One region of the Geodermatophilus sp. SYSU D00697 genome, then DNA from elsewhere that is predicted to be linked to it. Evidence: riboswitches for the same ligand, from Rfam matches in the RefSeq annotation. Region 1 holds a riboswitch; each other region holds the start of a gene.
The links. A riboswitch is a leader RNA that binds a small molecule or an ion and turns the genes downstream of it on or off. The one in region 1 is predicted to bind cyclic di-AMP.
Positions count from the first base shown of each region.

Region 2: it holds a riboswitch for cyclic di-AMP, as region 1 does, so the genes downstream of both, ACI79C_RS22055 (aggregation-promoting factor C-terminal-like domain-containing protein) here and ACI79C_RS07845 (M23 family metallopeptidase) in region 1, are expected to answer to the same signal.
Region 3: it holds a riboswitch for cyclic di-AMP, as region 1 does, so the genes downstream of both, ACI79C_RS16800 (hypothetical protein) here and ACI79C_RS07845 (M23 family metallopeptidase) in region 1, are expected to answer to the same signal.

Region 1 is NZ_JBJGYV010000006.1:116,039-119,299, reverse strand. Features, by position in the region: gene ACI79C_RS07850 (MFS transporter) at 1-730, opposite strand, end outside; cyclic di-AMP (ydaO/yuaA leader) riboswitch at 1,035-1,198, shown strand; gene ACI79C_RS07845 (M23 family metallopeptidase) at 1,210-2,424, shown strand; gene ACI79C_RS07840 (maleylpyruvate isomerase family mycothiol-dependent enzyme) at 2,480-3,261, opposite strand, start outside.
Region 2 is NZ_JBJGYV010000036.1:16,440-19,700, forward strand. Features, by position in the region: gene ACI79C_RS22045 (LuxR C-terminal-related transcriptional regulator) at 1-183, shown strand, start outside; gene ACI79C_RS22050 (LuxR C-terminal-related transcriptional regulator) at 528-1,184, shown strand; gene ACI79C_RS22055 (aggregation-promoting factor C-terminal-like domain-containing protein) at 1,248-1,688, opposite strand; cyclic di-AMP (ydaO/yuaA leader) riboswitch at 1,950-2,084, opposite strand; gene ACI79C_RS22060 (alkene reductase) at 2,285-3,261, shown strand, end outside.
Region 3 is NZ_JBJGYV010000019.1:39,535-42,795, reverse strand. Features, by position in the region: gene eda (bifunctional 4-hydroxy-2-oxoglutarate aldolase/2-dehydro-3-deoxy-phosphogluconate aldolase) at 1-145, opposite strand, end outside; gene ACI79C_RS16805 (phosphoglycerate dehydrogenase) at 142-1,083, opposite strand; gene ACI79C_RS16800 (hypothetical protein) at 1,232-2,098, opposite strand; cyclic di-AMP (ydaO/yuaA leader) riboswitch at 2,375-2,528, opposite strand; gene ACI79C_RS16795 (ArsC/Spx/MgsR family protein) at 2,808-3,182, shown strand; gene ACI79C_RS16790 (CPBP family intramembrane glutamic endopeptidase) at 3,201-3,261, opposite strand, start outside.

The DNA.
Region 1 (3,261 bases):
GCGTGAGGCTGGCCGCGTACAGGCCGAAGGCGGTGAGCGTCAGCGCCCCGGCGAGCAGCAGGAACCCCGGCGTCCGGACCTCCGGCGGGACCCGCCGCCGGCCCTCCGCCGCCCCGGACGGCGGGCGCGCCCACGCCGCGGGGAGGGCGAACGCGTGCAGCGGCACGGTCACCACGGCGAGCACCGCGGCCAGCACCAGGTACGTCCCCCGCCAGGAGAAGGCCGTCAGCAGCGCGTCGGTCAGCGGCGCGAAGACCGTGCTGGACAGGCCCGCCGCCAGGGTCAGCGCCGTCAGGGCCCGGACACGGTCCTCCCCGTACCACCGGGCCAGCGCGGTGAACGCCGCCTGGTAGAGCACCCCCGCCATCGCCACCCCGGCGACCAGCCACGCCAGCAGGAACCAGCCGTAGCCCGGCGCCAGGGCGATGCCCACCGTCGCGGGGACGGCGAGCAGCGAGCCCGCGGTCATCACCCGGCGGGGACCGCGCCGGTCGAGCCAGTGCCCCACCGGGATCCCGGCCAGCGCCGAGACGACCAGGCCCGCCGAGAACGCCGCCGACGCCGTCGGGGCCGACCAGCCCGTGTCGGCGGTGATGTCGGCCAGGGCGACCGGGAAGGCGTAGTAGAGGACGCCCCAGCTGGTGATCTCGGTCGCGCAGAGCGCGACGAGGCCCCGCTGCCGGCCGCGGCGTGTCGTCGGCGCGTCGGGTCGGGGTGTGCGAGATCTCACCCCGGCCGCCCGGCGCGGCTGCGCACGCGTGCCTGGACCGGCGTGGGGAGCTGCCGGCCGGTCCGGGACACGGTCCACGTCTACCGGAGTCCGCGCAGGTGGGCGACGGGGTGCCGGGCCCTGACGGCAGGTACGGTCGGTGATCACCGCCCTGCGGTCACCCGACTGCGGCATGTAGCGGGAGGTCACCCGTTCGGGCAAGCAGGCACGCCGCGGGCGTTACCCGATCGTGACCGGTCCTGCGCGCCGTAGTAGCTTTCCCGACGGCCTTGCCGGGCTCAGCTCCTCGGGAACCGAGGGCCTCGGCGAGGCCCCGCCGAACCGCCGACGACCCCTCCGGGTCCAGGCGGACCGGGGACCCACCGAACTCCTGGGGTGAGTCCTGCCTGCGCGTGGGGACGCAGGCAGGTAGGGCGCCGTCCGGCCCGAACCCGTCAGCTAACTCGGTAGGCGGTCGCGAGGATGGGAGAACCGTCGCCTTGGCGACCCTGCACCACCTGAACACCGAGCCCCGCCGTGCTCCGTCGCCGAGCCGCCGCCTGCGCTCCCCGCGCCGGACCCTGGTCGTCGCCGCCGCGGTGGCCGGCCTGCTGGCCGGCGCGCCGGCCGCGGTCGCCGCTCCGGGCACGCCCGCCTCCTCCGAGCAGGACCAGCTGGCCGCCCAGGTGGCCCGCATCGAGGAGCAGGTCGCGGCCGCCGAGGAGCAGTTGCAGCGGATGACCGTGGAGGCCGAGGCGGCTGCCGACGCCGCGCTGGTCGCCCGCGCCCAGCTGGCCGACGCCCGCGCGGAGGCCGAGCGGACCGCCGCCGAGCTGGCCGACGCCCAGGCCGACGTCGCCGGAGCGGAGCAGGCCATCGCCGACCTGGGCCGCCAGGCCTACATGGGCGGCGACACCCGCTACGGCGACGTCCAGATGCTCCTCGACGCGCAGAGCCCCACGGAGCTGCTGCAGCAGGCCGCCACGATGGAGGTCATCGGGGACCACCGGGCCGCCCAGCTCCAGGACTTCCTGACCGTCGAGCAGCGGGTGGAGGACGCCGCCCGCGCCGCCGAGGACGCCGTCGCCCGGCGGGACGCGGCCGCCCGTGCCGCCGACGAGGCCGAGGCCGCCGCCAACGCCCACCTCGCCGAGGCCCAGGCCGAGTTCGACGCCCGCTCGGCGGAGAAGGCCTCCCTGGAGGAGCAGCTCCGCCAGGCGGGGGAGCGGCTGCTGGCCTCCCAGGGCGCGGCCGACCCCGGCGCGGCGTGGAGCCAGCGGCAGTCCCAGGCGCAGGCGCTGTCCAGCGCGCAGAGCTCGACCGCCATGCCGACCGCCGGACGGGTCACCTCCTGCTACGGGGCCCGCTGGGGGACCCTGCACCAGGGCGTCGACATCGCCGCGCCCATCGGCACGCCGATCTACGTCCCCGAGGACGGCGTCGTGCTGCAGGCCGGCCCGGCCAGCGGGTTCGGGCAGGCCGTGTACGTCCAGCACGGCGACGGCCAGATCACCCTCTACGGCCACGTGAACCGGTTCTTCGTCGGCGCCGGGCAGGTGGTCACCGCCGGCCAGCAGATCGCGGAGGTCGGCAACAAGGGCCAGTCCACGGGGCCGCACCTGCACTTCGAGGTGCACCAGGGCGGGCTGTACGCGAACCGGGTGAACCCGGTGCCGTGGCTGACCGCGCACGGCATCGCGGTGGGCGGCTGCTGACGTCGGCCTGACACGGGTGCGGCCGCCGGGGTGGACCCGGCGGCCGCAGCCGTCCTCAGCGCCTCCCGCGCAGCCGGCCGAGGAGCCCGCCCACGCCGCCGAGCGTCTGCGCGGCCAGTTGCAGGATCGGGCCCCCGGGGATGCCGGGTGCTGACTGCACGATCGGCGCCAGCGCCAGCAGTCCGCCGATCTCGTGCACCTTGAGCCGGCGGCGGGCCAGCGCGACCACCGGGTTCACCCGCCCGGACGCCGCCTCCAGGAGCAGGTCGGCCGGCGCCTCGACCGCCGTCCCCGTCGGCCGGCCCGGGGGCAGCCGCCCGACGGTCCAGCCGTCGCCGTCGGCGGCGAACCGCCACCCGCCGTCCGGCGTGGCGAGCCCGGCGCCCCCGGTGATCCCGTTCGCCGCCGCCAGCGCACCGGTCACGTCGGCGAGCGCGGCCAGCCCGGACTGCAGCACCGGCGCCGGGACCGGTGGTGCTCCGGCCTCGGCCAGGTCCAGCCCGTGCACCGCCAGCTCGTAGGCCTGGCCGAGCACCACGCTGAGCAGGGGGAGCCGGCCGACGACGGCGACCGCCGGGGCGGTGTCCAGCTCGACCGGTTCCTCGGCCAGGTAGCGGGCGGTGGCCTCCCGGTTGCGGTGCAGTGCCGCGAGCACCTCCGCGCGCGACGCGGCGCGGTGCGCGGCGGTCACCCGGGCGTTGGTGGCGTCAGCGTCGGGTGGGGTCCCGGTCCCGCCGGTGCGCGCGGAGGCGATGAGGTCGGCCAGCGCGGCGTGGTCCGCCCAGCAGCCCAGGTGCACGCACACCTCGTGCGCCCGCCAGCCGGGCAGCCGGGTGG
Region 2 (3,261 bases), on a different contig from region 1:
TCCGAGGGACTGACCAACGCGGAGATCGCCGCCCGGCTGCGGGTGAGCCGCGCCACCGTGAAGGGGCACATCACGGTGGCGTTGCGCCGCCTGGGCCTGCGGGACCGCACCCAGCTGGCCATCCACGTCCACCGGGCCGGCCGGCCCGACGACCGGGGGGAGGCGCGGCGCGCGGGCGGGTGACCCCGCTCTGCCGGCGCATCTCCGGGGGAGCGTCGTGGCGCTGACCCTGTGAGAACGCTGGGGATCCGGTGGACACTGTCTGAGCGGAACCTGTGAGCACTGCATCCATGGAGTCACTCCAGTCGGAAGACAGACCGGGACACGTCTCGCCGGTGGGCCCGTCCTCGGGCCGGACACAGGGGGAAGGCATGACGCAGGCCGAGGTCGGTGCCAGGCCCGGACCGACGACCACCCGTCCACGCTCCCCGGCGCAGCCGGCCGGCGGCACGCCGGCGGCGGAGGCGGAGGAGCCGCCGGGACCCCGACCGGCGGCGCTGACCCGGCCGTGTGCCGTCCGGACGCCCGTGGCCCTGGTGCGGGTCCTGCTGTGCGAGGACCAGGAGGTCTTCCGGCTGGGCCTGCGGGTCGTCCTCGAGGCGCAGCCGGACATGGCCGTCGTCGCGGAGACCAGTCACCTGCCCGAGGCGCTCGCGGTGGCCGAGGGCGTGGCGACGCAGGTCGTCGTCGTCCGGCAGGGTCTGGTCGCCGGCGCCACCCTGCCCGTGCTGCGCACCCTCTGCGAGCGGGACACGGCGGTGCTGGTGCTCGCCGAGCCGGACGCGGACGTCGACGGTCGGCTGGTGGAGATCCTGCAGGCCGGGGTCCGCGGCTACCTGCCCCGCCGCGCGGCCGCGCAACGGCTCGTCGACGGCGTCCGGGCACTCGCCCGGCACGAGGCGGCACTCGATCCCACCGCCACGCGGCACCTGGTGCGGTACCTGAGCGACCCCGGTGCCCTGCTCGGCTCGGAGGAGCGCCCCCTCGACCGGCTCACCGAGCGGCAGCGCGACGTCGCCGAGCTGGTGGCCCAGGGGCTGAGCAACGAGGAGATCGCCTGCCGGCTGTTCGTGAGCCTGTCGACCGTGAAGAGCCACCTCACGGCCTCGATGCGCCGCCTCGACGTCCGGACCCGCACGCAGCTGGCGATCCTGGTCAACCGGGACCGCTCGCCGGCGGCCTGAGGACCCGCCCCCGCGGACCGGGGGCCCTCCCCGTCGCGGAGAGGGCCCCCGGCGTCGAACCGGTCAGTACCAGCCGGTGGACCGGGAGTGGTCCCAGGCCCCGCAGGGGCTGCCGTACCGGTCCCCGATGTAGATCAGGCCGGCCTTGATCTGGCGGTACGGGTCCGACGTCTTGCGGATGCCGGTGCTGGCCCAGGTCGAGTCGAGGAACTGGGGGATGCCGTACGCGGTGCTCGTCGGGTTCTGGGCATGCGGGTTCCAGCCGCTCTCCCGTTCCCACAGCCGGTCGAGGCAGCCGAACTGGGTCCGGTTGCCACCGACCTGGCCGAGGGCGTGGTCCTTGTAGGCCTGCTTCTCGCCCGCCGCGACCGCGGCCGGGCCGCCCTGGACCTCCGCCCGGGCGAGCGACCCCCCGGCGGGGGCGAGAGCGAGGGTGAGGCCCAGGGCGCCGACGACGGCGAGCCGGTGCAGGGCGCGGGGTGAGTGGGTGTGCTCGTTGTGCATGGTGGTCCTCGTGCTGTGCGGACGCCCGGCGCCGTCGGCGCCGGGGACGTACGGGACCGGCCGCGGCGGTCGGCGTGTCGTCAGCTGGGCGCGCGGCACCGGCCGGACACGGGTGCCCGGCTGGGCGCCGTCGGCCGACAGTGCGTGCCGGGCGGCTGGTCGCTGGAACGTGGACAGGCGGGAACGCGACGGTCCCGGACCCTGCGGGCGCGCGGGAGCTCGAGGCTCCCGGGCGCGGTGGTTCTCCTTGTCTCCCCGGGCCGCCTACCGGGTCAGCTGACGGGTTCGGGCTGGGAGTGCCCTACCCGCTCCCGGATGGTTCCCGGGAGCGGGACTCACCCCGGGTGGTGCGGGTGGGTCCCCGGCTCGCACCCACCTGGTGGGTGCGACTCGGCGGCGTCCGGCGCGGGCTCCGTTGGCTCGGAGGCGACATCGGCCGGACGCAGCCACCGTAAGAACGCGATGTGCACCGCGCCACTCGACGGCCGACGATCCTCTGTGACGCCATGGTGAGAGCGGCGGGACCCGCGTCACTGTGAGCGTCGTGACGGTCGCGTCCCGGAATGGCGGCCCCGTGGTCGAGCGTCGAACTCCCCGTGGACCTGTTCTCCCCCGTGACCCTGGGCGACATCGAGCTCGCCAACCGCGTCGTGATGGCCCCGCTGACCCGCATGCGCTCCGGTGCCTCCGGCGTCCCCGGTGACCTCGTCGTCGAGCACTACCGCCAGCGCGCCGGCGTCGGCCTGATCATCACCGAGGGCACCTACCCCAACCACGAGTCGCAGGCGTTCGTCGGCCAGCCGGGCATCGTCACCGACGAGCAGGTCGAGGGCTGGCGCCGCGTCGCCGAGGCGGTGCACGCCCGCGGCGGCAAGGTCGTGATGCAGGTGATGCACGGCGGCCGGGTCACCCACCCCGACGTCAACGGCGGCCGCCGCGTCGTCGCCCCCAGCGCCATCGCGATCGACGGCGAGGGGCACACCGAGAAGGGCAAGCAGCCCTACCCGGTCCCGCACGCGCTGACCGTGGCCGAGGCCCGCGACGTCGTCTCGGACTTCGTCTCCGCCGCTCGCCGCGCCGTCGAGGCCGGCCTGGACGGCGTGGAGGTCCACGGCGCCAACGGCTACCTGCTGCACGAGTTCCTCTCCCCGGCGTCCAACCAGCGCACCGACGAGTACGGCGGGTCGCCGGCCAACCGGGCGCGCTTCGTCGTCCAGGTGGTGACGGCGGTGGCCGCGGCGATCGGCGCGGGCAGGGTCGGCCTGCGGATCTCCCCCGAGCACGGCATCCAGGACGCCCTCGAGCCCGATCGGGACGACGTCCTCGCCACCTACGGCACCCTCGTCGACCAGCTGGCCCCGCTGGGCCTGGCCTACCTGTCGGTGCTGCACCGCGAGCCCGCCGGCGACCTGGTGCAGGAGCTGCGCCGGCGCTTCGGCGGTCCGCTGATCGCCAACAGCGGCTTCGGCACGGTGACCACCCGCGACGAGGCCGTGGCGCTCATCGAGGCCGCGCACGCCGACGCCGTCGCCGTGGGCCGCGCCGTCCTCGCCAACCCCGACCTGGTGGAGCG
Region 3 (3,261 bases), on a different contig from region 1:
CGGCCCGGGTGCGGAAGGTGACCTCGGCGACCGGCAGCCCGCCCTCGACGAGGGCGCCGGCGAGGGGCTCGGCGTCCCGCGCGTCGTCGAGGACGACGACGGGGACCAGCCGCGCCCGGCCCAGCGCGGCCAGCACGTCGGTCACCGCTCCACCACGTTGCGCAGCTCGCCGCCGTCCAGCAGCGCCGCGAGATTGGCACTGACCAGGTCGTCGGCGCCGACCGGCCGGCCGCCGGCCGCGTGCGGCGTGAGCAGGAGGTCGGGGGCGTCCCAGAGCGGGGAGTCGGCGGGCAGCGGCTCGGTCTCGGTCACGTCGAGGGCGGCACCGGCGATGCGGCCCTCCACCAGCGCCGCGACGAGGGCGGGCTCGTCGACGGTCGAGCCGCGGCCCACGTTGACCACGTGGGCGTGCGCCGGCAGTGCGGCCAGCCGGCCGGCGTCCAGGGCCCGGGTGGTGCCGGCGGTCGACGGCAGGATCATGACCAGGACGTCGGTCCGCCCGAGCTCGGCCTCCAGGTCCTCCTCGGCGACGACGGCGAACCCGGCGCGCTCCCCCGCGCTGCGCGCCACCCCGCGCACCCGGGCGCCCAGCGAGGCGAGCACCGGCGCGAGGGTCTGCCCGATGGCACCGAACCCCCAGATGAGCACGCGGGCGTCGATCAGGGTGGTCACCGCACCCTCGGGGTGCAGCGGCTGGAGCCCGCCGAGCTCGCGGGCCCAGCGGTGCTCGCCCTGCGCCCGGGCGGCGGCGGGCAGGCGGCGCACCAGGGCGAGGGTCAGGGCCAGGGCGTGCTCGGTGACCGTCGCGCTGTGCAGGCCCGCACCGGCGGTGACGACGACGTCCTCGGGGAAGCCGGCGGCGAGGACGGCGTCCGGTCCGGCCGCCAGGGTCTGCACCCAGCGCAGCCGGGGCATCCGGCCGGCGACGGCGGCGAGGTCGGCGGTGGAGCTGCCCCACACGACCATCGCCTCGGCGTCCAGGTGCTCGTCGGGCACGGGGGCCGCGGCGTCGTAGACGACCGCGTGCACGCCCTCGGGCAGGTCCGGGGCCAGCGGGACCGAGTCGGGCAGCAGGAGCTTCATCCGAGGAGGCCTCTCGTGGGGTCAGGCGGGGACGGTGCCCGAGCCCCATGCCACACCCGGCCGTCGGGCGCCGCCACCCCAGCCCGGTCGCCCGTGGACGGGAGCCGGACCCTGACCTCCGGCCGCGCCGGGCCCGACCGGCGGGGTGTCAGCCCCGGTAGTTCACGTGGACGTGGTCGAAGTGGTTGGCCGTCACGCCCCCGCGGTCGGCCATCGGCTTCCAGGAGCCGTTGGGCGAGGAGAGCATCCGCTGCTGCCAGATGACGTACTCGACACCGAGCTCGTCCCAGTGGTCGATGTGGTACTGGGCGATGGCGTCGCCGAGGGCGTCGTCGGACATGACCATGTAGTCGACCGCCAGGCCGGACGGGTGACCGCCGGGGTCGGCCGCGCTGGCGCGGGTGCCGCCCAGCCTGATGCCGGCGGCGCCCGGGACGTTGGAGACGACCGCGTTGGCGGCCGCCTGCGCGGCCGGCTTGATGCTCCCGGCGGTGTTGGTGATGCGCGCGACCGCACCCGCCGCGGCCGCGGCGGCCCGGGCGGGAGCGGCCGGCTCCGGTGCGGCGGCGGCCTGCGCGGCCGCGGCCTCCGCCTGCTGTCGCGCGGCGGCCTGCGCGGCCGCCTCGGCCTCGGCCGCGGCCCGGGCGGCGGCCTCCGCCTCGGCCTTCTGCCGGTCGAGCACGGCCTGGTCGGCGGCGGCCTGCGCCTGCTGGGCGGCCGCCTGCGCGGCCTCGCGGGTGCTGCGGCTGGCGGCGAGGTCGGCCAGCGGCTGCAGGTCCCGGGTCGCGTCGACCTCGACGGGCGCGGACTGGGCCGAGAGCCCCAGCTGGGCGGCGACGCTGACCGACTCCGACGCCCCGGCGTCGGCCTGGGCGGCCGGCTCCGCGCCGATGACGACGTTGGCCACGACCGCGCCGGCCGCGGCGGCGGCCAGGAGGAGGGCCGGGCGGCGGCGCGAGGGAGCGATCCGGCCGCGGCGGTCGGCGCGGCGGGAGGTGGTGGTGCGGGGGTCCATGGGGTGGGGTGCTCCGAGGGTGCGGGCGCAGGTGCGCACGGAGGGGCGCAGGCTGCGGGGAGGTCGGGGGACGTCGGCGGTCCGGGAGAGCCGGCCGGTGCGGACACCACGGAGACGGCGGGGACGCCGGTCGAGCGAGGGTGCTCGGGGAGGGTCCGCGGGAGGCGGGTCAGGGACGGCCGCGGGCGATCACGTGCGAGGGTGCGCCCGGAGCCGGCGGTGCCGGAGCGAGGGTGGGCATCCGGCAGGGCTGGGGCACGCCATCCGGCGGCTCTCCGTTCTTCCGATGGCCGCCTACCGAGTTAGCTGACGGGTTCGGGCGGGAAGCGGCCCTGCCCGCTACCCGGACGACGGCCCGGGAGCGGGGTTCACCCCAGTACTGCGGTGGGTCCCCGGCTCGCCCCGGAGGGCGACTCGGCGGCGTCCGCTCGGCTTCCCCGGCAGGGGACGTGAGGACCGGCCGGACCCGACCACCGTAACCGGCGTTATGTGTTTGTGACAATCGCGGACCGTCGATTCGTCGGGTGATGTGTGTCGCGCCTCCCCCGGTCGACGGCCGGGTGGTGTAGGCGCCGACGATCCGCGTGCACGGGGCCACCCGCGTCGTGTGCACGGACCGCGGTGGTCGGCGCCCGCAGAGCGCGGTACGTGCACGAACCGTCGTCGGCGCCGCGGGAGAGGCCAGGGGCGCCGCCCCTAGGGTGGGCCCGTGGAGGTCTGGTTCACCCCGTCCTGCTCCAAGTGCCGCACCGCGCGGGCCCAGCTGGAGGAGGCCGGCGTCGAGTACACGCTGCGCCGCCACCTGGACGACCCGCCGACGGAGGCCGAGCTGCGCGCCGCGCTCCGTGCCCTGCAGCTGGAGCCGTGGGACATCACCCGCATGTCCGAGCCCCTCGCCCGGGAGCTCGGGCTGCGGGACCTGCCCCGGGACGCCGACGCGTGGATCCGCGTGCTGGCCGAGCACCCGCGGCTCATCCAGCGCCCGCTCGTGCTGACCGACGACGGACGGGCGTGGGTCGCGCGGGACGACGCGACGCTGACCGAGGTGGTGGCGGCCGGACGGCGGTCGGACGCGGGCTCCTGACGACGCCGGCTCCCCTGGTCAGAGGCGGTGTGCCGCGGCGGCGGCGAGGGTCCCGAGGGTGTTCGTCGAGAGATGCAGC